DNA from 2 places in the Bombilactobacillus sp. ESL1097 genome. Region 2 is predicted to be linked to the other one. Evidence: predicted binding sites of a transcription regulator. Region 2 holds the regulator's gene; the other holds the start of a gene.
What was found. Region 2 encodes HrcA, which represses chaperone genes, less so after heat shock. Its sites were predicted from a motif close to TTAGCACTCNNNNNNNNNGAGTGCTAA; they were not measured.
Positions count from the first base shown of each region.

Region 1 (15,365 bases), on a different contig from region 2:
CCATTAATACCTACTTTTGTAGTCATGTAAGATTTCCTCCTTCAGGAAAAATAAAATATTTTATTTTAAAGGTTTTTATCCCTTAAAATCGCTTCTGAGGCTGCCTCATCAGTAATTAAAACCGTCTGCTGAGGAGCAATTTTCATATATGAGCAAATTGCAGCAGCTTTACTAGCACCACCAGCAATTGCTAGCACATGTGAAACATTAATTAGATCCGAAACCTGTAAACCAATTTTCGGTATCTTATAGACGACGTTACCTTGAGCATCCAGAAAAACACCAAAAGCTTCTGAAACAGCTTGTTTGTTTTCCAATAACTCAATTTCTTTCGACGACATGTTGCGCCGATTGGCCATAGTTTTGGCACGACCAATACTGTGAATTACCACATCGCTTTGGTTAATCAAATCCAAAACCGACTTAACTACAGGTTCTTCCAGTAAAGGGGCCACACTTTTAGCACTGATATCTTCAGGAACATAGAGTGCACGATAATGTCCCTTAGCATGATGTGCCATTTCAGCACAGACCGTATTGGCCTGAATTGAAACTCCTTCGCCCAAACCACCGCGGGCAGGCACAAACAATAAATTCCGTTCCTGTGACAACTTAGGAGTCAATGCCTGCGCCACAGCAGCCATTGTTGTACCACCCATTACCGCGATGGTTGAACGTCCGCTAGGCAAAAAATGATCCATCATCTGATTTAACTCTTGACCCATTAGTTCCAAGACCCGTCGATGATGTTCACTATCACCCGGTATGATTATAACTTGTTCAATTCCTAAAAAGGAAGCTAAACGCGTTGCAATAACGGAAGTATCATTTAACTTACCAATAACCACATCGAGGTGAGCAACAATCTCTTCGCCTTTTTCGGTTAACATCATCCCTGATTTAGAGGAGCTAATTAAGCCACTAGTTTTAAACAAATCTGTTTCCCGCCGCAAAACTCGTTCTGAAAGATCCAACTCACTTGCCAAGATCCGCCGACCAATTGGTTGCATCCAGCGAATTTCCTGCAAAATTCGATAACGCTTTCGCAGGGTACTTAAAAAATCTGGTGCAATGGCTTCGATCCAACCAAGTTCATCGTTGACTGACGATGCATTTGCCGTGGGACTAATTTTGTCCCTGTGTGGCATATTAAGACCCATCCAATCAAAAAATATATGTGAGTATCGTTTCCAACTCACAACAAGATTATAACAACTTAATTTTTAATTTGCAATAAACAAAACCACTTTTTTACAGAAAAAAATGGTTCATCACAAAATTGTAATGAACCACCAACTATGCGCCACCTGGGAGTCGAACCCAGATCCCAAGAACCGGAATCTTGTGTGCTATCCATTACACTAGCGGCGCAACACATGAAATATATTACACGACGAAAGAACATTTGGCAATACCTAAATAGATTTTTTATTAATTAGTTTCAACATTTTAACTGCAGATCTTACCTCATAGTAAAATGATAAGTTTCATTTTGGGTGCTTACTACTTAAATCTATTGATTAGTTTCAAATGATTTTGGAAAATAAATTTCAAGCACTAAAAATGGTGGACAAATCCATTAATAACGGCATTTTTAGCTTTGCAATGGTATCTAATCGTTCTTTTTCTTGAAGCAAAAAACTTTCTTTTCCAATAATGTTATGTATACTATGTTCTTGTAATAAAATTTGGGAGGAAAAATTATGACTAAAAAAATTGGAGTTATCGTCGGTAGTTTACGTAAGCAATCTTTTTCCAAGGCAATCGCTAATGCAATGAAAGAAATGTTTCCTGAAGGCTACGATGCACAATTAATCGATATCAGTGATTTGCCAATCTTCAACCAAGATTTTGAAGATGGTGAATTAGAAGAGCCAGCTAGTTACAGCCGTTTCCGTAATGATGTTAAAGACATGGATGCTATTTTATTCGTTACCCCAGAATATAACCGCAGCACGCCTGCTGTTTTAAAGAACGCCCTTGATGTCGGTTCTCGTCCTTATGGACAAAGCGTTTGGGATAGGAAACCTGCTGCAGTTGTTAGTGTTTCACCTGGTGCTCCTGGTGCTTTTGGTGCTAATCACCACTTACGCCAATCATTAGTCTTCTTAAACATGCCAACTTTGCAACAGCCTGAAGCTTACCTAGGCAATGTGATGAATTACCTAGATGACAATGGTCAAGTTAATAATGACAATACAAAGCAATTCTTACAATCCATTGTTGATGCATTTGTTGAATTGATCAATCGGTATTAAGATATACAATCGGAACTTTTTTCAAGTTCGCACATGAAGGACTCTTAGAGTCCTTTTTTTAATAATTAATTTATTACTATTAAGCAATCTGGAAATGAAGTCATGAGAGTTGACTTTTTTTAAATATATGATAAATTAGCAGAGTAATGTATAGAGTGCTAATAAGCAATAGGAGGCTTTTTTATGTTAGTTCCTACAGTTATTGAACAAAATTCACGTGGTGAACGTGCCTACGATATTTATTCTCGTTTATTAAAAGACCGCATCATTATGTTATCGGGCGAAGTTACTGATGATTTAGCTAATACGGTCATTGCCCAACTGTTATTCTTGGATGCTCAAGATTCTGAAAAAGATATTTATATGTACATCAACTCTCCTGGTGGCTCTGTAACCGCCGGCTTAGCAATTATGGATACTATGAATTTTGTCAAAGCCGATGTGCAAACCATTGCTATGGGAATGGCTGCTTCAATGGCTAGTGTCTTATTATCTTCTGGTGCTAAGGGCAAACGCTTTGCTTTACCAAACTCCACGGTCTTAATTCACCAACCTTCTGGCGGCGCTCAAGGTCAACAAACCGAAATTGAAATTGTGGCTGAAGAGATTTTAAAAACCCGCAAACGTTTAAATAAAATCTTAGCAGATAATTCTGGCCAAGATATCGAAACCATTGAACGCGATACTGAACGTGATAACTATTTAACCGCTCAAGAGGCTAAAGATTATGGTTTAATTGATGATATTATGACTAACAATTCAAATAAATAATTGGGCAAATTAATCATTACAAAAAACACGACCTGATGGCCGTGTTTTTTTATTCAATCACTTTACTAACACCTTGTTCAGTAATCACAAAATCAACAGGATAATCTAGCGACGTTACTGGTACTTGTGCGCTTTGCAACTGCGCAAAGCATAATGCCACTGTCGTTGCTGTTAACGACTGTTGTTGTAAATAACGATCATAATAACCGCCACCATACCCCAAACGTTTGCCCGCTAAGGAGCAAGTTAAACACGGTACAATCACTAAATCTAATTCTGCTGGAGCAATAATAGGCGCTGTGATTGGTGGCTCTAAAACTCCTAAAGAACTTTTTTGTAGTGCTCGTTGTCCTTGAAACAGTTGCGCTTGCATCCGATGTTGTGCATAAACTCGCGGTAAGGCTATCACCTTCTGCTCACTTTGCGCCACCTTAACCAAAGGCTGCGTCGCTAATTCTGAACCCACGGACCAATAAGTAAAAATCGTGTGACTCATTTGAAACTGTGGCAAATTAATTAACAAGTTCGTGATAGCTTTGGTTGCTTGTTTTCGATAGCTCGGTGATAGCTGCGACCGCCGTTTTAAAAGTTCTTGACGTAACTGCACCTTCTGCTGCTCAATTGCCGTCATAACTATAACGTACTCTTTAACTTAGGATAGCCACTTTGCGCCACCAATTGATCGTACTGCTGAGCAAATTCTTGTTCTTCTTGGTTACGATATCCTTCAAAAAGTACCTCTTTGATATCTTCTTGATTAAAAAAGCAAAAATCTTCGGTTTCATCGACACCATTGGGATACAAAACACCCGAATAATCAAAATAACCAATTTGATTTTTCTTTTCTTCAAACAGTGCTGCACGGTTCACGATCATTAAGGGCGTTTCCTGATCACCCTTTAAGGTTACTACTGAGCCAATTGGTAAAATTTTCATATGATTCTCCTTACAATGATGCAATTAAATTATTCAAAAAATGTAAAGCAATGTTATAGCGCATATCGCCTTGATACAAAACATACGTGGTTGCTAACAAACAACCAGCTAAAATATAGGGAATGACTACTAAACTAAAAGCCGGAGCATGCATCAATCCAAAAATTGCACCTGACAAAACAATTGCTAAGACCGTTTGTCCATTATTTTTTAACTTTGGAAAAAAATATTTAAAAAATAATCCACGAAAAATGAATTCTTCGATAATGGGACCAAAAATAATCGTAAACAAGTTCAACATAATTGGCGATTTTTTAGCCAATAAATCCAGTTCTTGTTGATTAGCAGAGGTCGGAAACAAATTACTTAAAAGACCAATCAAGAACATTATAATAAATAAGCCGACAAAAGTAAGCCCCACATGTTTGACAGGTGGCCAAGTTGTTCGCAAAGCTGGTAAGTGGCGGTATTTATTCCACAATGCAGCAATCAATGCTCCCATCAAGATGAACAATAAGACAAGCAGTAGGATCAATTCTAAGCTTGACACTTGTCGTTGCAATAAGGGGATAGCAATAGGCGTTTGCGCCAACGAATACAATAAAAAATAACCAACTAAAACTGCAATGTGCCGTACATTTCGTTGGCTACTTCTAGTTACTTTCATACAAAATAATCCTCACTTTTTAAAATAATGGAAAACCACTAGTGAGCCAAAAGCCTAAGGTAATGACAATGACAGCTCCCAATAGCATCAGCCATAACCAGTTACTAGTTAATTTATGTTGCTGCTTTTTCGCAAAAGCCATTTCAATAATTCCGATTAAGACCAACGCTGCCAAAAGTTTGATAATTGTTAATAATGGATGTTCATGCCACGGATAAGGTAACATGACTACTCCACTGATTAACAATACTAAATAACCTAGCCGCGCAATCATTGCCCACAATTTGGGATGTTGCCCATTTTTTCGTAAACCACTAATGACTGCAATTATTAAAATTAGTACGACAATTAAATGTAACCAAGGCCAGAACATCTAACTTCACCCTTTCCAATTTAATAACTTTTATTTTAGTAGATCATTGTAATTAAGCAATAATTACACAAAAAATGTTCGCAAATCTTAACAGATTACACGAACATTTTTTTATTACTGCAATTCTTCACTAATTAACGCAAATATTTAATCAATTCCCGCGCCCGACGCAAAGAAACATAAGCGCTACTACCATCTTGAAACCTTAATTGTTTAGTTTTGTTATCATACTTACAAGGTTGTTGCAAATTGACTAAATAACTCTTATCACTCCGAAACAGCTCTTGATAACGATGTGCCAAATTATTTAAACTACCTAAAAATTCAGTTTCCCGCGTTTTGGTATGCAACAAGACATGACCTGCAGCAACTTCTGCCGTCGTCAGATATAATACCTGATCTAACGGAACCGTGAAATAACGACTACCAATTCGGTAAGAAAACATTCGCTGTTGTGGTTGTTCTATTGCTTGATAGTCCACAATGGCTAGATGTAAATCTTCGCGTATTTTGGTTTCAACGCTATCCAAACCATGATCTTTATCAATAAAATCTAATGGTGCTACTCGCCGTTCAATAGTCATCACGGCTAATTCATCATGGATAGAAATAAAAACAATCTTAGCTTGTGGTAATAAGTGACGAATTTCTACCGCCAATTGCAGACCAGCATGCGTATTGTTATTAATTTCCATATCTAAGAAAAACAAGCCGTAATTGCTATCGCTTTCTTGAGCCATTGATAATAATTCCAGTGGCGATAGTGTCTGACAAATCAACTCCATGTCCATATGATTATCACTAATTGCACTACGAATAATCTTAGCGTACTGTATTTGCTGTTCTTGATTATCTTCAAGCAAATATACTGGGAGCATCACTATCCCTCCTCTGTAATTATTAATGTAATACATAAGTGGTTCTCACCTAGTTGCGTATCTAACCAAAGTTGTTCATCATCTCTAATTAACTGCCGGACATTAGTTAATCCCAAACCTTGATGAGCAGCTTTCGTTGTATACCCGGGTTCAAATAATTGATGCACATTTTTAATATTCGATGCTGCATTATCAACCACAATCTCGACTTGACCAGTAGATGACACAAACGAACAGCCAACAACTCGATCTTTTTCTTTTTGTGCTTGTTCAATCGCATTATCTAACAAAATTCCCAGCACTCTAACAACTGTCAAAATATTAACTTGTTGTAATCGAATTTCTTGAGTTAATTCAAGCCGTAATTGAACTCCAACATGTTGAGCTGTTAAAAACTTTTGGATAACCAAGCCACGAATTGGATCATTTTTTAAATAATCAATATTCGCAATGGTCATCTGCTTCAAATCTTGCTTAATAGGTTGTTGCTTTAGTAGCTCTTGATAATAATCAGTTAATTGTTGATTATTACCATTTTTGACAAAACCTTCTAAACCCAATAACATATTTTGGTAGTCATGCTTAAATTTGCGTAACTCTGAATATTGCTGTTCAATACTAGCTAAATCAGCACGCAGTTGGCGATCTTCTCTAACCCTCTGCTCGGCCTGTTGCCGCGCTACATAAGCCTTAAAAAATAGCCAAGCGTAAACTATTGTCCATGTCGCAAAGACCACAAATAATAACAAAATTAATGATAATGCAGTATAAGTGGATTTAACTTTATCACTAGTAACTAAAATAGCTTCTACAATAAGAAACAGCGTAAAAATAAAAATAAACAAGTACTTAGATAAATCCATAGTTTTAAAATAAAATAAAAAATTTGTTATTTTAAATTTATAAAAAGCATCTATGCTTATAAAGCAAACTATTAAAATTAAGGTAATAAAGTTAGCCCAAAATACTACATCAACATTATTATAAAGATTGTAAACATTAGATATTCTAAATATAAATTGTACAAAAATACTGATAAAAATTAAAAGGACAATAGATACAGTCTTAATAGTATAGCTAAAATAATCCAACTTTTTATATTTAATAAACGAAAAAAATATAGAAGAAATTAGCCATAATAAAAAATACAAATTACCTACTTCACTACCAATACACCCCCAAAAGAATGCTACTAATAGGTCCGTAAGAATAAAGTACAAATGATAGTTACGATTAAAGTAATGAATAAGATTTAACACCAAATATAAGATAAAAAAATTATCAAAAATATCAACCCATAAATTAACAAAAATCATCTATTATCCATGTTTGTGAATTAAATGCCATATCCATTCATGGAGTGGTTCATTTGGTGCAACTACCGTTGCCATTGTAGAAACTTGTGCACCACCGGTAACTTTTTGTAATTCTGTATCTGATAAATTCTTCAACATAATAAAATACCTCCCTTATAACTGATATTATAGTCCAAGAATTAAATTAGTCAGCAATATTTTATTAACGCTTACTTTTCGCCCATAATCAAAATCATTTTAATCTATTTATAATCATTTGATTAGATTTTAATTATTTCAAGCTAAAAAATATCTCAACTTTATTTATTCAGCTGCTTTTTCATTAATGATAATCGGGTGGCTAAGGGCGTTCCGGTTAAATCTTTGGTATAAGTCGTCACTTTCTGATATTCTTTACAAATTTGCCGCACAGTTTTTAATTCAGTGGAACTAAGATTCTTATTAAAGACCACAATTAAATCTGCATCCTGAATCTGCTCTGCTAAAACTTGCGGTGCTTCCTGACCAGTTAAGGAGCGATAATCGCCAGCTCTTAAAGTAATTGTATCTTTCGTTTCCGCCAATTTACTACCAATAGTTAAAATCTTTAATCCCTTAAAAAGGGGCTTAAACTTGCGTCGTTTATGTTTAGCAGTGGTCGCTTCGAGCACGGGCCTAGTGATATTTTCAGTATTTGAATATTTCCAAATGATTTTGCCAGATGCCGGATTATTAATTTCGTGGGCATAATCAACCACATCTCCTGCTGCCAATTGAAAAGGTTCAATATCTTCATCAGTTAATAAAATAATCTTTTGCGTTCCAGAATCATCATTAAATTCAATATACAATTGATCGGAATCAGATTGCTGTTGCACTAATAATTGCGACTTAACTTCTCGCACAGCCAACTCGACTTCACGACTACGATCCAAAACTTCAAACTGATATGGTGATTCTACAGTGTTTTGCACATTAACAGTTTCTGATGTCAAAGTGGCGCGGACAAGATCTCCTGAACGTAAATTTAATTGTCGGACAACTGCTTCCGGAACTGGAACAGGTTGAGTTAGATCAAGCATTCCTCCGCGTAATAATTGTTTAAAATATCCCGTTACCTCCTGTGCTTTAGGACCGCCAGCTGATAATTCTGCTGTCAAATCCCGTGCCGATAGAGGAACGTCAGCATCCAAAAAAGTAGCTTTATCAATGGCTGATAAAATATTTAATTGTTCCTGCATCCGCACCACAATAGTTGATAGATTATTTTCATTGATACTTTGGTTAAGGCTACTGATTTCTGCTTGAATTAAATAAATTAATTTGTCTTTTTTCAAAAATTATCCCTTCAATTCATTAATTAAAAAATACACAAAAACTTTATTTTAGTTTAATAATAACATATGTGAACAAATTCAAAAACGAAAGTATTGTTTAAAATACAAAATATTTTTAATTGAACCATAAAATAAACTGACACTTAATCAATTTCAAACCTTTTTGCAATATTTTTATCACAATTACTGGCTTAAATTACTAAAAAAGCTAGGACCTCTAGTGTCTAATGGTTAGACAGCTTTGATCCTAGCTGTAATTTTTCAATTAATAATTTTACTTAAAAACTGGCAATTGCTTGCTCAATTGGTTGTTCCCCACTACTGAGGTCAAATGCTTGCTTAATCGTGAGCGGATTTTTTAAACAAGCCACAATGGTTGCCGCTACATCAGCGCGGGCAATAGAGCGCAAGCCCGCATCAGTTTGTAAACTCAACCGTGGTGCTAGTTGGATACGTCCTTGCCCAACAGCATTAGTTAAAACTGCCGGGCGAATAATCGTATAATCCAAGCCGCTGTGCAGTAGCCATTGATCAGCATAATATTTAGCAGCGTAATAATAATTTCCCGTTGATAACGCCCGCCGTTGATAAGACCATAATCCACGATTGTCAGCTTGGAGAGCACTAACCATCACGAAACGTTGAGCCTGCGCTAACTGAGCAGCTTGAATCATTTTAATCGCCCCATCTAAGTCAATCATAATGGTTTGATCTGCCCCAGTTTTGCCACCAGAACCCGCAGCAAACACCACTGCATCAATATTGTGGGTTGCTTGCACCAGTTGATTTAACTCACCGGATAAATCAATGAATTGCGTAGCCACACCTTGAGCCTGATAAGCAGCGATTTGCGCAGACTGTCTTAAACCTGCCACAACCTGAATTTGTGGTTCTGACTGTAATTGTTGAACTACTAATCGTCCAATTTGACCATGAGCTCCTACCACTAAAACACGCATTAATTTATCTCCTTAAACTTCTAATCCAGCAGTTCTTTTACTTTTAATCAAATCATTAAGTTTGCGTAAGCGGTGATTAATTCCGGACTTAGAAATTGAGCCACTGGGTACTAGCTGTCCTAATTCGGTTAGAGACATCTCTGGGTTAGCTAAACGTAATTCCGCAATTTCCTTAAGCTTCGGGGGTAACGTTTCTAAACCAAAATTATCTTGCCAAAATTTAATATTTTCAACTTGCTGACTCGCCGCCTTAATCGTCTTATTAATATTGGCATTTTCACAGTTGACTAAACGATTAACTGAGTTCCGCATATCGCGCACAATGCGAATATCTTCAAACTTTAACATTGCTGACGTGGCGCCAATCACCCGTAAAAAGTCCGAAATTTTTTCAGCTTCTTTCAGGTAAACAATATAACCACTGCGCCGAGCCGTCGCCCGCGCATGCAAGTTAAATTGATTCATCAATTGCAAAATTCCCTGATTCTGATCTTCATATAAGGAATAAATTTCTAAATGATAACTAGAAGTTTCCGGATTATTGACACTTCCCCCCGCTAAAAAGGCCCCCCGCAAATAGGACCGCGCGCGTTGTTTGGAATTCAGCACATCTGCTGGGATATCAGTCCGAATTTGAAAGCCATTAACTTCTACAATACGTAAATCGGCTAAAATAGGCTGCACCTGCCGGCGCAAGCGTACAATATATTGATTATTCTTTTTCAATTTCATTTTGCGACGAACCACTAGATCCGCCTCCACGGTATACAACTGTTGCAATAACGCGTAAATCCGCCGCGCAATCGCGGGATTTTCTGTTTGAACATCCAAAATAAAATGATGATCAACTAACGATAAACTGCCATTCATTCGAATTAAAGCCGATAATTCGGCCCGCGCATGCTCTGGATGAACTTCTAGACTAGTTAATTCTTTTTTGACAGTGCTGGCATAAGAAGCCATCAGACATACCACCTTTTTTACATACAAAACTCATTTTTATTGTTTTCTAGTGCCCGCTTGAAAAGCCAAGTTTAACAATTCTCGCGCCACTTTATCACCATCATGAAAGGCACCGCCATCATGCAACGATAAATAATCATCCGTAATGACACGACAGCCTTGTTGCCGTAAGCCTGCAAAATCCGACTTAACTTGCGCCAAATATTCATTGTATTTTTCATGATCCATATAATCACTCGGAACTGGCTTACCATTAACTAACACGGTGTTAATATAGTGCCCGCCCAAATGACGATTCAACACCCGAACATGATCTGCATCTGTAAAATTAACAGTTTCGCCAATCTGCGTCATAATATTACAAATATAAACCACTTCTGCTGAAGTTTGTTGCAAAGCCTGCTGCACATTACTAATCATTAAATTCGGTAAAATACTCGTAAATAAACTTCCCGGTCCTAACACAATCACATCGGCCTGCATAATAGCTGCTAAGACCGGCAAAACTGCCGCGGGCTTTTGCTGGGGATTATTGGTATCACTCACCCAGACGCGTTGAATATTTTTACCTGCGTAAGTAATTTCGTGTTCACCAGCTAATTGCGTACCATCTGTAAATTCAGCATGCAAAGTCAGTGGTGAATTAGATACTGGAAAGACGTGTCCTTCCACCTCCATCATTTTGGCCAACTGTTGCACTGCATCAAAAATATCATTTTGATACATTTCTGATAAAGCAGCAATCACCAAATTGCCAATCGCATGCCCCGCCAAAAAAGAATCATCACTATTAAAGCGATATTGAAAAACGTCTAACGGTAATTGCTCCCAATTGGACAAAGAAACTAACACATTACGAATATCTCCTGGGGGAACCACATTAATATAATTACGAATAGCCCCGGAGGAACCACCATTATCTGCTACAGTCACTACGGCTGTGATGTCAGCATTTAATTGCTGTAAACTGTGTAGGATAACAGGTAAGCCTGTTCCACCACCAATTACCGTGATTTTAGGCTTCCGCCCTTTAATAACCTTGATAGTCTTCGTAGTATCTCTCATGAACGATTCACCGACTCCTTATGTCGATTGATATCTCGATGATCAATTTTGACATCATAATTTAATTGTTGTAAATCTTCTCCTAATCGTTGAGCGATGGCGACCGAACGGTGCTGGCCACCAGTACAACCAATGGCAATTGTCAACATCGTTTTGCCTTCTTGTTGATATTGGGGAATGATCGTTTTCATTAAAGTAAAATATTGTTGATAAAATTGCTGTGCCGCGGTTTGGCTAAAAACATAAGCCGCAACATTTTTTTGAAGCCCCGTTTGTTGCCGCATCACTGGATCATAATACGGATTGGGTAAAAAGCGCACATCCATCATATCATCTGCATCAATAGGCACACCATACTTAAAGCCAAAGGACATGACCACAATATGAAACGGCGTTACTTGTTGTTGATCAAATTGATGAAAAATTTCGGCGCGTAATTGGCGCGGTGTTAAATTAGTGGTATCAACGATTAAAGCCGCTCGTTGGTATAGTGGCTTTAATAAACGGCGTTCTTTGACAATGCCATTAATCAAGCGTCCTTCCATAGCCAATGGATGTGAGCGTCGAGTTTCTTTGTAACGTGCCACTAACTCTTCATTAGTCGCATCTAAAAATAAAATTTTTGTTTGAATCGTTGAGTAATCTTCTAGTCCCGTTAAACTACTCAAAAGCTGATCATAAAAAACCTGTGACCGTAAATCAATGACTACAGCAATTTTGTTCATATTACCTGCTTCTTGAACTAGCTGAATAAATTTACCTAATAAAGCTGGTGGTAAATTATCAATGCAAAAATAACCCATGTCTTCAAAAGCCTGAACCGCTACTGTCTTACCAGCACCGCTCATTCCGGAAATAATTACTAAATCCGTCTTTTTTTGTTGCTTAGTCACTCAGTCATCCGCTCCTTTACTCGCCACTAAGTTGCAGTATCTATCCTGACAGCAAAATTTTTACTGACAAGTCCTAGCAAATTTAAACTTCAACTACTCTTACTGAAATTAACAAACTTATTATAGAGATTATTTTATCAATTAACAATTCTTATCGATTAAATAATTAGCCCGTAGTATTAAAAAAACTTGGATATTAATCCAAGTCTTTTGCCCGTGGTGTTTGTTCTAACACAGGTTGCAAATAATGCCCAGTATATGAGTGCGGATTAGCAGCTACTTCTTCTGGGGTTCCTGTGGCCACAACTTGACCACCCAAGTCACCGCCTTCAGGTCCTAAATCAATTAACCAATCTGCCGATTTGATGACATCCAGATTATGTTCAATCACTAAAACGGTATTTCCTTGATCCACCAAGCGTTGTAAAACCGCCAAAAGTCGTTTGACATCATCAACGTGCAACCCAGTTGTCGGCTCATCTAAGATATAAAAGTTTTGCCCATCGACTTTCTTGTATAGTTCAGAAGCTAGTTTCATCCGTTGAGCTTCACCACCAGACAAAGTTGTTGCTGACTGGCCCAATTGGACATAGCCTAGCCCCACATCAACAATAGTTTGTAACTTCCGTTTAATCTTTGGTAAATGATCAAAGAATTCTAAAGCTTGCATTACCGTCATTTTCAACACGTCGGCAATCGTCTTGCCTTTATAAGTTACCTCCAAGGTTTCTGAATTATAACGGGTTCCATGGCAAACTTCACAAGGAACATAAACATCTGGTAGGAAATTCATTTCAATCTTAATAATGCCATCACCTTTGCAGGCTTCACACCGACCACCTTTGACATTGAAAGAAAACCGGCCCTTTGTATAACCCCGCACTTTGGCTTCGTTAGTTTGCGCAAACAAGCCCCGAATATCATCAAAGACCCCTGTGTACGTTGCAGGATTACTCCGGGGAGTGCGACCAATCGGGCTTTGATCAATATTAATTAAAGATTTTAGATGTTGATAACCCGTAATACTTTGATATTGACCGGCGCGTTGCGAATTATGATTGATTTTTTGAGCTAAAGCGCGTTGTAAAATCGTATTAACTAATGATGACTTGCCGGAACCCGAAACACCAGTCACCGCAATAAATTTGCCTAGCGGAAATTGTACATCAATCTTTTTTAAATTATTTTCCGCCGCACCAGTTACTTCAATATATTGCCCATTACCTGCGCGCCGTTGTGCAGGTAAGGCAATATATTTTTTACCAGCTAAATACTGTCCTGTCAACGACTGCGGGTTCGCCTGAACCTCTGCCGGCGTCCCTGCTGCCACAATCTGGCCGCCAGCAGCACCGGCGCCTGGACCGACATCAATCAAATAATCAGCTTGCCGCATCGTATCTTCATCGTGTTCCACCACAATAAGTGTATTGCCTAAATCGCGCATCTTTTTTAAGGAGCGAATTAAGCGTTCGTTATCCCGTTGATGTAAACCAATAGACGGTTCATCTAAAATATACAAAACCCCGGAGAGGTTGGAACCAATTTGCGTGGCTAAACGAATCCGCTGAGCTTCACCACCAGATAAAGTTCCCGCTGCTCGTGATAAAGTTAAATAGTCCAAACCGACATTTTGTAAGAAGGATAAACGATCAATAACTTCTTTTAAAATTGGTTGCGCAATCACTTGATTTTGTGGCGACAGCTTAACACTTTGAAAGAACGGCAAAGCTTGTTTGATGGCTAAATCGGACACAGCGGCAATATTTTGACCATTGACTTGAACGCACAGGGCTTTTTGGTTTAACCGTTGCCCATGACAAAGCGGACATTGTAGCTCTGTAAAATATTTCCGCATCACTTCCCGCATAAAAGCACTGGAAGGTTTTTCATACCGGTGTTTAATATTAGGAATGACCCCCTCAAAATAGGTATCAACATCACGGACACTGCCAAAATCATTATCAAAGTGTAAATGAATTTCTTGTTGATCATTACCATATAAAACGGTCTGTTGTTGTGCAGGTGATAATTTGGCAAAAGCCACATCTTGAGGAATTTGCAACTGCTCACAAACTTGTTCCAATACCTGTGGATAATATTGAGAATGCTCTGGACTCCAAGGAACAATTGCCCCTTGTGCAATCGTCAAATCAGGATCAGGAACCACCAATTGGGGATCAACTTCTAGTTTCATCCCCAAACCATCACATTCCGGACAAGCACCAAACGGAGCGTTAAATGAGAATAAGCGCGGTTCCAACTCGCCAACGCCAAAACCACATAAAGGACAGGCATAGTGCTCTGAAAACACTAACGCCTTTTGACCAATCACATCGGCGGTCATATAACCATCGGATAACCGTAAGGCCGATTCAATCGAATCAAACAGCCGCGAACGAATCTGTTCTTTGATAACTACCCGATCCACCACAACAGAAATATCGTGTTTTTGATTTTTGTTGAGCTCTAGCTGTTCATTAACTTCATGCTGCTCGCCGTCAATTAAGACACGGACATAACCTTGCTTAGCAATTTTGGCCAAAACTTTTTTATGCTGGCCTTTTTTGGCACGAATAACTGGCGCCAAAATTTGCACCTTGGTACGTTCGGGTAATTGTAATAACCGATCAACCATTTGTTCCACTGATTGACTCGTAATCGGTGTTCCATCATTCGGACAAATCGGAGTCCCGACACGCGCCCATAATAATCGTAAATAATCGTTAATTTCAGTGACAGTGCCGACGGTGGAACGCGGATTTTTGGATGTTGTTTTTTGATCAATAGAAATAGCGGGACTTAAGCCATCAATTGAATCCACATCTGGTTTATCCATTTGTCCTAAAAATTGGCGGGCATAAGAAGATAAACTTTGTACATACCGTCTTTGACCTTCAGCATACAAAGTATCAAAGGCTAAAGAACTTTTACCAGAACCGGATAAACCGGTCATGACCACTAATTTATTGC
Region 1 covers NZ_JBYLUB010000002.1:536,629-551,993, reverse strand. Annotated here, with positions in the region: gene gap (type I glyceraldehyde-3-phosphate dehydrogenase) at 1-26, opposite strand, end outside; gene AC3B6D_RS06595 (sugar-binding transcriptional regulator) at 66-1,148, opposite strand; tRNA gene AC3B6D_RS06590 (tRNA-Arg) at 1,300-1,371, opposite strand; gene AC3B6D_RS06585 (NADPH-dependent FMN reductase) at 1,704-2,258, shown strand; gene clpP (ATP-dependent Clp endopeptidase proteolytic subunit ClpP) at 2,442-3,029, shown strand; gene AC3B6D_RS06575 (5-formyltetrahydrofolate cyclo-ligase) at 3,079-3,660, opposite strand; gene AC3B6D_RS06570 (DUF4176 domain-containing protein) at 3,663-3,965, opposite strand; gene AC3B6D_RS06565 (CPBP family intramembrane glutamic endopeptidase) at 3,976-4,632, opposite strand; gene AC3B6D_RS06560 (YisL family protein) at 4,652-5,005, opposite strand; gene AC3B6D_RS06555 (response regulator transcription factor) at 5,140-5,883, opposite strand; gene AC3B6D_RS06550 (sensor histidine kinase) at 5,886-6,728, opposite strand; gene AC3B6D_RS06545 (bacteriocin) at 7,203-7,337, opposite strand; gene AC3B6D_RS06540 (hypothetical protein) at 7,499-8,515, opposite strand; gene AC3B6D_RS06535 (SDR family oxidoreductase) at 8,794-9,474, opposite strand; gene whiA (DNA-binding protein WhiA) at 9,487-10,437, opposite strand; gene AC3B6D_RS06525 (gluconeogenesis factor YvcK family protein) at 10,474-11,502, opposite strand; gene rapZ (RNase adapter RapZ) at 11,499-12,395, opposite strand; gene uvrA (excinuclease ABC subunit UvrA) at 12,592-15,365, opposite strand, start outside.
Region 1: the regulator HrcA is predicted to act here: its motif matches at 2,394-2,420, upstream of clpP (ATP-dependent Clp endopeptidase proteolytic subunit ClpP).

Region 2 (15,365 bases):
CACCTAAAGCGGCTTGTGGGAACGAAATTGTTTCATGCGAGTAAATAGTCGTATCATGCCGTTCAAAATGCTTGCTGGCTTCAACTTCAAACGTGACAAACAAATCACCATAAGGACCTTTATTATCACCAGCAGCCCCCTGACCATCTAAGCGCATCCGCTGCAAATTATCAATTCCTGCAGGAATATCAATTTCGACTGCATGACTTTTGGTAATCTTGCCCCGTCCATGGCAAGTAGGACACTTTTCTTCAATTTCTTGACCAGTTCCACCACAGACGTCACAGACTTGTTGACTCTGCATCATCCCTAATGGAGTCCGCTGGTTAACGGTAATATGTCCGCTTCCCTGACATTTATGACAAGTTTTGGGGCTTGTCCCAGCCTTGGCCCCTGAGCCCTGACAATCTGGACATTGTTCACTGCGATTGTAGCGAATCGTCTTTTTACCACCGAAAATAGCTTCTTCAAAAGAAATTTTCATCCGGTATTCCAAATCTTGGCCCTTCCGTGGAGCAGTAGGATCAGCTTGACGCCGACTGCCGCCACCAAAAAACGAGTCAAAAATATCGCCAAAATCGCCGAAGCCATTCGTATCAAAACCACCGAAGCCTTGACCACCGAAACCTTGGCCGCCAGCTTGCTGATCGGTGGAACCGTATTGATCAAACTGGGCTTTTCTTTGCGGATCTTTCAAGATTTCGTAGGCTTCATTAACTTCTTTAAACTTTTGTTCCGCATCAGGTGCTTTATTCAGGTCGGGATGATACTTTTTAGATAATTTACGGTAAGCCCGCTTAATCTCGTCTTCTGAAGCATTGCGGTCCAGACCTAAAGTTTCATAAGGATCCATATCTGACTTAACCTTTCTTTCAATAACTAAAATTTTCCCAAAATCACAAACTAGCACTTTTAAACACTAAAATAGTCAAATTCTAACGTCCAAACCTGGATTTAGTAATTTGACTTTTTTAGATACAAACTTTGAACTTTTAATCTAGGCCGTTAATTCTAACAAGTAGCTACACCCCAAATAATGGTTCCAAGTTAATTCGCACTCTTATTTGTTTTTATCAGGGTCAACTTCCTTAAAATCGCCATCCACGGTACTATCGCCATCATTCTTAGCATCAGAATTATTAGCGTTCGCATCACCTTGGGCTTGTTGCGCATCTTGAGCTTGTTGATACAACTTCACTGATAAATCTTGAACAATTTTATTCAAATCGTCCTTCTTAGCTTTCATTTCTTCCAAATTATTGTCAGCTTGGGCTTTCTTCAAAGCTTCTTTTGCATCTGTAGCCTTCTTAATTTCATCTTCAGAAACTTTACCTTCTAAGTCTTTCAAAGTCTTATCAGTTGTAAAGATCAATTGATCAACTTCGTTACGCAGATCGGCTTCCTCTTTGCGCTTCTTATCAGACTCTTCATTTTCTTGAGCTTCTTTTTTCATCCGCTCAATTTCTTCATCGGATAAACCAGATGAACTCTTAATTGTAATCTTCTGTGATTTACCAGTGCCTAAATCTTTTGCAGAAACATTAACAATTCCGTTTTTATCAATATCAAACTTAACTTCAATTTGTGGGACGCCTCGCGGAGCAGCAGGAATATCTGTTAACTGGAACCGACCTAAAGTCTTGTTATCAGCGGCCATCGAACGTTCACCTTGTAAAACATGAATGTCTACTGCTGGTTGGTTGTCCGCAGCTGTTGAAAAGACTTGTGACTTGCTGGTTGGAATTGTCGTATTCCGATCAATTAACTTAGTGGAAACACCACCCATTGTTTCAATTCCTAAGGATAGTGGCGTAACATCTAACAAGACCACATCTTTCACATCACCAGTAATCACACCACCTTGAATGGCTGCTCCTAAAGCAACAGCTTCATCAGGGTTAATCGAATGATCGGGTTCTTTACCAGTCCATTGTTTAACTGCTTCTTGTACCGCAGGAATACGCGTTGAACCACCGTTTAAAATAACTTTATCAATATCAGAACTGCTTAAATCGGCATCTTTTAAAGCATTTTGTACCGGAATCTTTGTCCGGTCAACTAAATCAGCTGTTAATTCATTAAATTTAGCGCGAGATAAAGTAGTCTGTAAATGCAACGGGCCAGCAGGGCCAGCAGAAATAAATGGCAAACTGATTTCCGTTTCACTCACACCAGATAAATCTTTTTTCGCTTTTTCAGCAGCATCTTTCAACCGTTGTAAAGCCATCTTATCTTGTGATAAGTCAATTTGATTTTGCGCTTTAAAGTCAGCGACTAACCAATCCATAATAGCATTATCAAAGTCATCGCCACCTAAATGGGTATCACCATTAGTTGACAATACTTGGAAAACGCCATCGCCTAATTCCAAAACGGAAACATCAAAAGTCCCACCACCTAAATCGTAAACTAAGACTTTTTCATCGGCATCACTTTTATCTAAACCATAAGCTAAAGCAGAAGCCGTTGGTTCATTAATAATCCGTTTAACATCTAAACCAGCAATTTTACCAGCATCTTTGGTAGCTTGCCGTTGTGAGTCATTGAAGTAAGCTGGCACGGTAATTACCGCTTCAGTCACTTCTTCACCCAAATATTTTTCTGCAAAGTTTTTAATGTATTGCAAAATCATGGCCGAAATTTCTTGTGGTGTATATTCTTTGCCATCAACATTGACTTTATAGCCAGCTTCACCAATGTGGCGTTTGATAGAAGAAATCGTATTCGGGTTGGTAATTGCTTGCCGCTTAGCCACTTCACCAACTTGTGTTTCACCATCTTTAAAAGCAACTACTGATGGTGTAGTCCGGCCGCCTTCTGGATTAGCAATAATCTTCGGGTCGCCACCTTCTAAAACAGCAACTGCTGAATTAGTTGTTCCTAAATCAATTCCGATAATTTTTGACATTAATTAAACCTTCTCCATTAAATTAATTTATTGTGCCACAACAACCATACTTGGCCGCAAAACGCGATCTTTTAATTGATAACCGGCCTGTAATACTTGTACCACCGTGTCTGCTGGATGCTCATCATCACTTGCTACTGTTTGCACCGCCTGATGAATCGTCGGATCAAATTTTTCGTTCAAAGCTTTAATTTCAGTAATATCATTTTCCGCTAATGCTTGCTTCAAATGTTTTAAAACCATCTGCACACCAGTAATTAGGCCGTCATTAGTTTGATCGGCACTACTTGCTTGTAGTGCACGTTCTAAATTGTCAATTGATGGTAAAATAGCTGTCGCTAACTTTTGTCCATCATACTTAATTAAACTAGCCTGTTCTTGTTGATTATGCTTTTTAATATTTTGAATTTCCGCTTGTAAGCGTAACTCCTGATCTTGACTAGCTTTTAAATCTTTTTCTAATTTTTGATTAGCATTTAATAGTTTGTCTACCACTTCATCAGCAGCTGGCTTGGCTGTGGCTGGTTCATCCTGATCTTTGCTGGATACCACTTTTTCTTGATCATTAGCAGCTGCTTTTTTTGTTGAAGCTTTTTCTGAAGGAAACTCTTCCGGATCTATTTCAGGTTTCGTCATAAACACGCCTCCTAACTTGAATTACCATTTAGTTCTTGAAAATAATCAATTAACCGCTTTGCCAATTCATAACGTAAAGAGGTAATTAAACCAATCACTTGTGAATAAGGCATATTAGTGGGCCCTAAGAGGGCAATTAAGCCATCACCGTGAACGCCCACACTATATTTGGCGGTAATCAAACTATAATTATTCAATATTTGCGGCGCTAATTCAGCACCCAAATGGACCTTAATTCCTTGATTATTAGAATCATCATCACTGAGATTCTGATCCATTCCCAAAAGCTTGGCTAAATTATGGTCACTGTCAAACAATGAATACAAACTCTTTAAACTGTCACTATTACGGGTATCAACGTAGTTAAATAAATTAGATTTACCGTCCACAAAGAAATGATCGGCGGCAACTTTATCTAAGATATCATCAAAAATTGACAAAAAACCATCTGGAGTCTGTAAATATTGTGCCACCAGTTTAGGAAAATCAGTCTTTAATCGCTTGGAAACCTCATTCAAAGTCTGACCTACTAATTGATCATTGATAATGCGTACGACCGCTTCTAAACGATCAGCCGCAATATCCGTTTCTAAGCGATACACTTGATTATAAACAGCTCCATCACTAGTTACCATAATAGCCATGACTTGACTGTTACCCAAGTCTACAATTCGAAAACCAGTTAAAACAGTATTATCACTCTCAGGTCCTAAAGCAATGGCCGTATAACTTGTCAAAGTTGAGAGAATTTTAGCGGATTGCGCAACAATCTCATCAATTTTGGTAAAGCGTTGTTTGGCAAAATCAGAATGAATGATTTCTGAAGTTTGCTCCGAAACATCTATCGGCGTTAACAGGTGATCCAAATAGTACCGATAACCACTATCTGAAGGCACCCGTCCTGATGACAAATGAATCTTTTCAATCAGACCCAAACTCTCTAAATTTGCCATGTCATTGCGAATAGTTGCCGAACTCACATGAATTGGTAACCGATCCATTAAAGCCTTCGAGCCAATAGGTTGCCCCGTTTCAATATATTGTTGAACAATTGCCTTTAAAATTGCAGCTTGACGATCAGTTATCAAACCAAATCACCTCGCTTTTAGCACTCTTGATATATCAGTGCTAACAATGTTAAATATAGCAAGCTATTAGCACTATGTCAAGTTAGTTGCTATTATTTTCTGAAATAATTTTCGGTAGCTTGCTGATCTTGTCGTAATTGCTGCACCAATGCCGGGGCGTCAGCAAATTTAATTTCAGGACGTAAATATTTTAACCACTGAATTTGGACTTCCTGACCATAGAGATCTTGATCAAAGTCTAAGAGATTAGCCTCTACTGTGACCGGATTATTGCCCCTTTTAAAAGTCACATTTCGGCCAACGGAAGTCATCGCTGGGAACCAGTCATCACCAACTTTGACTCGTGTGACGTAAACACCCAAGCTAGGAACTAATTGCTCTGCGCTTAAAGCTAAATTAGCTGTGGGAAAACCCAACTGCCGCCCCATTTGATAACCGTGAACCACTGGACCTTGGTTTTGGTAATTATAACCCAATAATAAATTAGCGTGTTGAATCTGATCCGTCTGTAACGCTGTGCGAATATTAGTAGAAGAAATTTTTTCATGATCGAAATTTAAAGAAGGAATCTCTACAATTTCAAAGCGTTGTTGGACTAACTGGCGTAAATACGTCATGGTCGCAATCTCTTTGGGGCCAAAGGTCCAATCAAAGCCGGCCACTAAAGTTGTAATATGCAAGCGCAACAAAAAATCTTCGACAAATTTTTGAGGTGCTAAATGCGCCAAAATGGGATTAAACTCTACTACATAGACAATATCTACTTGTAATTCTTGAAACAATTCTAGTTTGCGTTGAAATGGCGTCAGATACTGGAACGTTCCCGTCACTTTTTGCGGTTGATAAACTTCAATAGGATGGCGGTCAAACGTCAAAACTGCCGCTGGTTGTTGCCGCGTATGCGCCAGCCGTACTGCCGTTTTAATCACATTTTGATGACCGAGGTGCACGCCATCAAAAAAACCCGCCGCCAAAACTTGCCGTGCCGGAATTTTCAACTGCTGCTGAAAGGGATATTTTAAAATTTGAACTTCCACGATTTACTCACCTATCATTTTTTAAAAGCATAATTTGCGGAACATAGTTCTGATTTTGTAAATGATACAATGCTTTGACTTGATGCTGCCAAGTCAGTAAGACCTGTTCCTCAGTTGAAGGCAACTGAATAGCACCGCCGTTTTGCACCACTTGCCATTGCGCAGCAGTCAATTCATACAGTGGCATTTGGTCTGTAAAAGCTGCATTCAACGGCAAACAAAAATCCATTTGGTCTTGAGCCAACTGCAATTTGATTTGTTCTAAAGTCCATGTCTCCTGTAGTTTAAAACCACCACCATAAGTTCTCGTTAAACGACTCATGTGCGCCGGCAAATGAAGATATTGCCCTAATTGCACGGCCAAAGTCCGAATATAGGTGCCTTTACTGCACCGCACTAAAAATTCACAAGTTTGTTGCTGTTGCACTTCATCAAATTGACTGGCCGCCAATAAATCAAATTGTTTAATCGTTACTTGCCGAATCGGACGCTCCACTTCCTGATGAGCTCGGGCATATTCATACAGCCGTTTACCGTTAACTTTCACCGCCGAATACATTGGCGGTTGTTGCTGGATTAAACCCGTTAAACTTTGCATTCCTAATTTAATTTTCTCATCGGCAATTGGTGCTCGTAATTTTGTCTGCGCAATGACTTCACCACTGGCATCTTCAGTTGTCGTCGCACTACCAAAAGTGATTTGACCTTGATAAACTTTATCCGAATTTAAGAGCCAATTAACTAACTTCGTGGCTTGACCAACACAAACGACCAAGACACCATCGACATCGGGATCCAAGGTACCAGTATGACCAACCTTTTTTTCATGTAATAACTTCCGCAATTGGTACACGCAATCCGCACTAGTCACACCGCGTGGTTTATACAGGGGAATAATACCATTCATTATCATAACCTCATTAATAATTTAATTAACTAATTTAGTATAGCATTGCCTTAACTAGAAAGATTTCCCGCAATACAATTATATGTAACAAAAAAGCCGCTAAGCGACTATTTGTCTGATTCATTTAAATGGCGTAACAATTCATCAATATGCTCACCATACCGAATGGAATCATCTTGTTTAAAGATTAAATCTGGAGTTTTATAAATTGATAAACGGTGTCCTAATTCGCGCCGAATCAAGCCTTTGGCCTTATTCAAACCAGCAGTAGCTTTTTGCGCCGCACTAGCGGTCTCTGCCAAAACACTGAAGTAAATTGTAGCTTGCTGTAAATCGCCAGTTACCTCGACTCCCGTAATAGTTACTTCCTTGACACGCGGATCACGCACCCGTTTTAACAAAATATCATTAACTTCTCGTTGGATTTCTTGTTCAACTCGACCAACACGATATTTCATTACAACACCTCCTACTTGACAGGAACTTCTTGCATGACATAAGTTTCAATCTGATCATCAATCTTAATATCATTATAATTTTCGATCATCAAACCACATTCAAAGCCTTGCTTAACTTCCTTAACATCATCTTTAAAGCGTTTCAAAGAGGCCAGTTTTCCTTCATAAACGACAATTCCGTTACGGATTAAACGAACTCCGCTATCACGTTGAATCAAACCGGTATCCACAATGCACCCAGCAATCGTTCCTAATTTAGAAACTTTATAAGTTTCCCGTACGGTCAAATTACCAGTTACCTTTTCTTCATAAACAGGCTCTAGCATACCCTTCATAGCTGACTCAATTTCATCAATTGCGTTATAAATAACATTATGCAACCGAATATCAACACTTTCACTATCAGCTTGAATTTTAGCTTGCACGGTTGGCCGCACATTAAAACCGATAATAATGGCATTACTTGCCGAAGCTAAAGTAACATCACTTTCATTAATTGCCCCTACGGCAGCATGGATAATATTGACCCGCACACCTTCGACTTCAATTTTTTCCAAACTATTGCGCAAAGCTTCCACAGAGCCTTGGACATCAGCTTTAATCACGACGTCGACTTTCTTCATATCATTTTGTTTCATGGTATCAAACAAGTTATCCAAGGTGACCGCGTTAGTCCGCTTGCGTTCTTCCATTTGTGCTCGTTCAGCACGTTCTTCACCAGCAGCCCGGGCTGTCTTTTCATCTTCAAAGACCACAAACTTATCGGCTGACTGTGGTACGTCATTTAAGCCAGTAATCATCACTGGTTGTGATGGTAAAGCAGACTCAATTTGCCGACCACGATCATCCGTCATCACCCGAACGCGACCAAAGGTATTCCCCACGACAATTGGATCACCCTTGTGTAAGGTTCCTTGTTGCACTAATAAACTAGCAACTGGACCGCGGCCTTTATCTAAGCGGGCTTCAATCACGGTACCCACGGCTTTTTGCTGTGCGTTAGCTTTTAACTCTAACACGTCAGCTTCTAATAAGACCATTTGTAATAACTCATCAATGCCCGTGCCTTGTTTAGCGGAAATATTAGCAAAGATGGTATCACCACCATAGCTTTCAGGAATCAAACCATAATTCATTAATTTTTCCGTCACATGTTGGGGATTAGCATCTGGTTTATCAATCTTATTAATAGCGACAATAATTGGATCATTAGCTGCCTTGGCATGATTAATCGCCTCAATTGTCTGGGGCATTACACCATCATCGGCCGCTACTACTAAAATAACAATATCGGTAATATCAGCACCACGCGCCCGCATGTTAGAGAAGGCTGCGTGTCCTGGGGTATCTAAGAAGGTAATTAAGCGACCATCTAATTGAACTTGATAAGCACCAATATGCTGGGTAATACCGCCAGCTTCACCTGCCGTGACATGACTATGCCGTAAATTATCTAATAAAGTAGTTTTACCATGATCAACGTGACCCATGATCGTAACTACTGGTGGCCGATTAGTCAAATTATCAGTATTATTGACTTCATCTTCAAAGAAGGTATCCAAATCAGTAATATCCTCTTCAACCTTTTCTTGCGCATCAATGCCATAATCGGCGGCCAAAATTTCAATTGTATCTTTATCTAAGGATTGGTTTTGATTAACCATCACACCCAACATAAATAACTTTTTAACAATTTCAGCTGGTTCCCGATGTAAAATTTTACCTAAGTCTTGCGCATTCATGCCGACTGAGTATTCCAAAACCTCTGGTAACGGCCGTTCTTTCCGTTGTGGCATTGGCTTTTTCGGTTGACTAGCTTGTTGCTTGCGTAATTTACGCTTGTTTTTATGCTTGGGCCGATTGCGATAATCAATATGCTCATTTTTGCGACGATTGTTCGTAAACTCATGTTGTCGCTTATTATTATTATCCGAAGTAGTTTTTTCAGCAGTCGGTTGCGTTGTTGGGCGATTAACCGTTGGCTTTTGCGTCGTAGTTGGCTTACGCGTAACTTGTTGATTACTACTATTATTCCGATTACGGTTAGCACTTTGACTGGAATGATTAGTAGTTGGTCTTTGTGAGCGTTGTTGAGTTGCACGCTCATTAGCACGCTTTGCTCTTTGCTCTTTTTGTCGCTGTTCATGATGCCGTGCTTGTTCGATTGATTCCACGGAAGCTTGCGCATTTTGCTTATATTGCGCTAAATGTTTCCGCCCCGCACTAGCCCGATTCATCATGGATGAACGCCGGTCATTATTTAAATTACGATTGCGATTATTAGTGCGCGAATTATTTGGTCGCGCATTCGTGTTATTACGATTTTGATTAGTACGACCTTGATTATTATTAGTCGTCACTGGACCACGACTGTGTTCATTATTTTGATGTGTACGGTGCTCATTACCATTATTATTGTGGTTATTATTAGAATGCTGGTGGTTCTTCTTAGCATCATTAGGTTTAGGCGCATGCCGGATAGCTGTAACTTTAATTTTTGTTTTTCCTTTACTTTTAGCATTAGTCGTATCTTTCGATACTGGTGATTGAGTTTTTGGAGACTGATTAGTTGAACGTACAATCTTAGTTAAATCATTTAATTGTGCATCATCTAAAACTGCCATATGGGACGAGATTTCCATATGATGCTTGCGGGCTATATCCACCAAATCTTTACTTGGAACATGGAGCTCTTTTGCTAATTCATAAACTCGTTTCTTTCCCATAAATTCACGCTCCTTAATTATTTGTTATTAATTCTTGAAATCGTTGAGCAAATCCCCGATCGGTAATGGCAATGGCTTTAGTTGCCTGACCAATTGCCTGACTGAGTTGAATTTGATTAAAGGTCTGATCAAATGGGATTTGCTGTCGCTTGAGGGTTGTTTGAAATGATTTTTGAGCCACAGCCCCAGTATCTGTTGCCAAAAAGACAAAATAGACCTGACCATTTTTCATGGCTTTTAAAACTAATTCTTGGCCAGTAACAATTTTACGGGCTCGTTTCGCCAGACCCAAGAAATTCAAAATACGTTGTTGTGTCAATGTTTTTTACCTAGTTCACCAAACAAATCTAACCGCGCTTTTTGATGATCGACATAATTATATAGCTCTTCATAAAACTCAGCTGTCAACTTCGTTTTTAAAATTTCGTCTAACTTATGATCTTTTTGTGCCTGCTTAACTGCTGCGGGGTCTAACCCCACATAAGCTCCGCGCCCTGGCTTTTTGCCCGTTTCGTCAACGCTAACTTCACCGTCTTTGTTCCGAACAATCCGGACTAACAAACGTTTGGGGGCCATTTCATTAGTTAAGACATCTTTACGCATCGGTACTTTTCTTGTTTTCAAACAACCACCACCTTAATTCATTTAATCAAGATCCTCTTCATCGACTTCATCGCCTGCTTCATCAACAAATTCCACTTCTGATTCAGGCTTAATATCAATCTTAAAACCAGTTAATTTCGCAGCCAAACGTGCATTTTGACCGCGTTTACCAATGGCTAAAGAGAGATGATAGTCGGGGACAATGACAATACAAGACTTGGGATTCGTCTCATCATCAAATTGAACGGCAATCACTTCCGCAGGGTTTAAAGCATTGGCAATAAAATCAGAAGGATTGGGCTCCCATTTAACAACATCAATATTCTCGCCGTTTAATTCATCAACAATTGCTTGTACTCGCTGGCCTCGTGGTCCCACAGTCGTACCGACAGGATCAATATTTTCATCAGTTGACCGTACCGCAATTTTGGTACGATCGCCCGCTTCACGTGCAATCGAAACAATTTCCACGGTTCCATCATAGATTTCCGGAACTTCTTGTTCAAACAAGCGTTTCACTAGGCCGGGGTGCGACCGAGAAACGAAAATTTGTGGTCCCTTAGTAGTATTGTCAACTTTAGAAACATAAACTTTAATCCGATCTTGAGGTTGGTATGATTCATTCGGAATTTGATCTTTTCGTTCCATCACCGCCTCAACGCGTCCAAAGTTAATGTAGACAAAGCGATTATCGCGCCGCTGAATCACACCTTGAATAATTTCATCTTGGTACTGACTATATTCATTATAAATGTTATTCCGTTCTGCTTCACGAACGCGTTGCATCACCACTTGTTTGGCCGTTTGGGCGGCAATACGGCCAAAGTTTTTCGGAGTGACTTCTTCGTTAAGATGATCGCCTAATTCATAGCCACGATTCACCTGTTGAGCATCAGTTAAGCTGATTTCCAAACGTTGATCTGCTACTTGCTCCACCACTTCTTTGACTGTGTAAATATGAAAATCGCCTTTTTTATCGTCAAATATTACTTCGACATTTTGGGCTTGACCATAATTTCTTTTATAAGCTGATTTTAAAGCATCTTCCATTGCATCAATAATTAATTCTTTAGAAATACCTTTTTCTTTTTCTAAGGCATCTAGTGCTCCCACTAATTCTTTACTCATAACGTGATCTCCTTACAGTTAAAACTCAATTGCTAAACGCATTGATGCTATTTGTTGACGTGGGATAGCTATTACTTTGCGTTGCGCTTTAATCTTAACTTCCAACTTTAATTGTTGCTCGTCAAATTCTTTTAAAGTACCTTCAAAAACTTTTTGACCATTGAGCTTTTGATATAAACTAACATGAATGTATTGGTCCAGTGCATTTGTTAAATCTTGCTGCGTCTTAATGGGACGTTCAGCACCAGGTGAAGATACTTCCAAAAAGTAAGCATTAGGAATCAGTTCTGGGTCTTGAGCATCTAATTGTTCGCTTAATTCTTGATTAACCACAGCGCATTCTTCAATATCAATGCCCCCGTCTTTATCAATATACAGCCGTAAATACCAGCTACCTGCTTCTTTGACATACTCTAAATCAACTAAATAAAAACCATGATCAGCTAAAATTGGTTGGACTAAACTTTTAACTTGGTCAATAACAGAATTCAAATCAACACCCCTTTCTATCGTGCTTATTCAGCTAGTTTCATGCAGCCTGCAATAAAAAGAGTGAGCATTCCTGCTCACTCGTCATGTGAAATCAACTTAGTTAAAGTATATAACTACCAGCTGGTTTTTTCAAGTTTTAGACTGGAACTCTTAGAACAACGACAACTGATTCTCATCAGGCATGCCGTCTAAAACGTGGTTCTGGGTTAAATAATCAATAATTGATTGGGAGACATGGCCCCGTTTCGATAAATCTTCTTTCGATAAAAAGGGCTGTTCTTCACGGGCGGCCACAATTTGTTTAGCCACATTTAAGCCTAAACTGGGGACTGCCACAAATGGGGCTAACAATGTATGATCATCCAAAATTTTAAAATTCATCGCATCCGAATGGTCTAAATCAACCATTTTAATCTGAATACCGCGTTCCAAACATTCATTGACAATTTCTAAAACCGTCAACAAGCTCTTATCTTTAGCGCTCGCATCATTGCCCTGCTCATTAATAGACTTCATCTCCGCCTTCACGGCTTGTTTACCACTGGCCATCGCAACCAAGTCAAAGACATCTGCACGGACAGACAAATAAGCGCAGTAATAAATAAGCGGCATATGCACTTTAAAGTAGGCAATTCGTAACGCCATCATAATATATGCTGTCGCATGCGCCTTCGGGAACATATACTTGATTTTCAAACAAGATTCAATATACCAATCAGGAACATTTTTGTTGGCGCGCATCACTTCTTGCCATTCATCCGGGATTCCTTTACCCTTACGAACATGTTCCATAATTTGAAAAGACATGCCCGGCTCTAAGCCCCAATGAATTAAGTCCATCATAATATTATCACGACAACCAATCACATCTTTTAACGTGACGATGCCTTGCTGAATATATTCTTCCGCGTTACCTAACCACACATCCGTACCGTGGGATAACCCTGAAATTTGTAATAATTCAGAAAAAGTGGTCGGATGCGTTTCTTCCAGCATACCCCGGACAAATTTAGTTCCAAATTCCGGTACCCCTAATGTTCCCATTTTGGAATCAATCTGCTCCGGCGTCACGCCTAATGATTCAGTTCCGGAAAATAACGCCATAACCCCAGGATCATCAGTGGGAATTGTCTGCGGGTCAATGCCTGACAAGTCTTGCAACATCCGAATCATCGTGGGATCATCATGGCCCAAAATATCCAGTTTCAAAATATTATCGTGAATGGAATGAAAATCAAAATGCGTCGTTTTCCAAGCAGCACTTTGATCATCAGCTGGATACTGAATGGGCGTGAAATCGTAAATATCCATATAATCTGGTACAACAATAATGCCCGCCGGATGTTGACCGGTGGTTCGCTTAACCCCAGTTGCTCCCGCTGCTAAACGATCCTTTTCCGCACCACGAAATTTTTGATCCGTTAATTCTTCATAGTTGCTCACGTAACCATAAGCTGTCCGGTCAGCCACCGTACCAATCGTTCCCGCCCGAAAAACATGGTCTTCACCAAATAAGACCTTTGTATAATTATGGGCAATTGGTTGGTAATCACCTGAAAAGTTCAAATCAATATCCGGAACTTTGTCACCATTAAAACCTAAAAAGGTTTCAAACGGAATATCATGGCCATCTTTCGCCAACTCTTGACCACATTGTGGACACACTTTATCAGGCAAATCAAAACCAGAGCCCACTTCACCCTTCGTGAAGAACTCACTATATTGACAATGAGGACACCGATAATGGGGCGGTAATGGATTAACTTCGGTAATTCCGGTCATCGTGGCCACTAAACTAGAGCCGACGGAACCTCTTGAACCAACTAAATAACCATCTTTATTACTCTTATAAACTAAGCGCTGTGAAATTAAATAAATGACCGAAAAGCCGTTACCAATAATACTCTTCAACTCCCGGTCCAAGCGTTTTTGCACAATTTCTGGCAACGGATCACCGTACAACTCATGCGCTTTATTGTAAGTTAAATCTTGAATCTCTTGTTCCGCCCCCGGCATCTTAGGCGTATACAACTTATTTTTTACAGGTGTAATTTCACCATCTACCCAATCAGCAACAATCTGTGGATTATCAATGACCACTTGGTGCGCAGTTTGCTCACCCAAGAATTGAAATTCTTGCAACATTTCCGTGGTTGTTTTAAAGTCCGCTAGCGGTAATTTTTGTCGTGCCAGTGGGTTACTCTTTACTGCCTTGACAATAATATCACGATAAATCGCATCTTTCGGATCTAAATAATGTACATCACCACTCGCCACGACTGGCTTATCTAACGTTTGACCCAGCTTCACAATATTACCCAAGATTTCTTCTAACGCACTTTGATCTTGAATCAAACCAGAATCAAGTAAGGGCTGGTAAATCGCATGAGGCATGACTTCTAGATAATCATAAAACTGCGCTTTTTGGTAAGCTTCATCGTAGCCCTTTTGCATCATCGCTGTAAACACTTCACCGGAACTGCAAGCAGAACCGACCACTATTCCAGCGCGATATTCATTCAAAATTCGGCGCGGTACCCGTGGTGTGCGGAAATAATATTCCGTCATCGAACTGGAAATAATCTTAAATAGATTTTTAAGTCCAGCCTGGGTGGTGGCTAATAAAGTTGCATGATACGGCCGCGCTTGTTTGTATGCTTCGCGTCCACCTAAATGATCATTTAATTGCAAAATGTTCGTCGTTTCAAATTGCTCTAACATTTCTTTAAACAAAGCATACAATAAATAACCCGTGGTAGCGGCATCCGAATTAGCTCGATGATGGTGCTCTAACTTAATATCATACCGTTTAGCTAAGCTATCTAACTTATGATTACGATATTCTGAATGTAAAGTCCGCGACATTTCTAGGGTATCAATGATCGGTACCGTAACGGGTTGATAGCCGCAACGCCTGCGCGCTGCATTTAAAAAGCCAATATCAAACGTAACATTATGACCAACTAAGACGGCATCACCAACAAAGTCATTAAACTTATCCATCACTTCTTGTTCAGAATTACTGTTATGCACCATTTCATCAGTAATTGAAGTTAAATTAATTGTCGTTTGTGATAAAGGATGTCCCGGATCAATAAATTCATCAAATTCCGCAACGATTTTGCCAGCTTGCATTTTGACAGCTGCCAATTCAATGATGGAATCATAAACAGCCGACAAACCAGTCGTTTCCACATCAAAGACTACATATTCTGCAGTTGCCAAAGCTTCATCACGTAAGTTGTAGGCAATGGGTTCTCCTTCATCGACTAAATTAATTTCCACTCCATAAATAATTTTGACACCGTATTTTTGACCAGCACTATAAGCATCCGGAAATGATTGGGCTGTCGAGTGATCTGTAATCGCAATTGCTGGTTGC
Region 2 covers NZ_JBYLUB010000001.1:758,770-774,134, reverse strand. Annotated here, with positions in the region: gene dnaJ (molecular chaperone DnaJ) at 1-853, opposite strand, end outside; gene dnaK (molecular chaperone DnaK) at 1,061-2,908, opposite strand; gene grpE (nucleotide exchange factor GrpE) at 2,936-3,544, opposite strand; gene hrcA (heat-inducible transcriptional repressor HrcA) at 3,556-4,632, opposite strand; gene ribF (riboflavin biosynthesis protein RibF) at 4,725-5,669, opposite strand; gene truB (tRNA pseudouridine(55) synthase TruB) at 5,677-6,576, opposite strand; gene rbfA (30S ribosome-binding factor RbfA) at 6,684-7,034, opposite strand; gene infB (translation initiation factor IF-2) at 7,046-9,760, opposite strand; gene AC3B6D_RS03740 (L7Ae/L30e/S12e/Gadd45 family ribosomal protein) at 9,774-10,079, opposite strand; gene rnpM (RNase P modulator RnpM) at 10,076-10,384, opposite strand; partial or broken gene nusA (transcription termination factor NusA) at 10,409-11,491, opposite strand; gene rimP (ribosome maturation factor RimP) at 11,510-11,983, opposite strand; gene AC3B6D_RS03720 (PolC-type DNA polymerase III) at 12,134-15,365, opposite strand, start outside.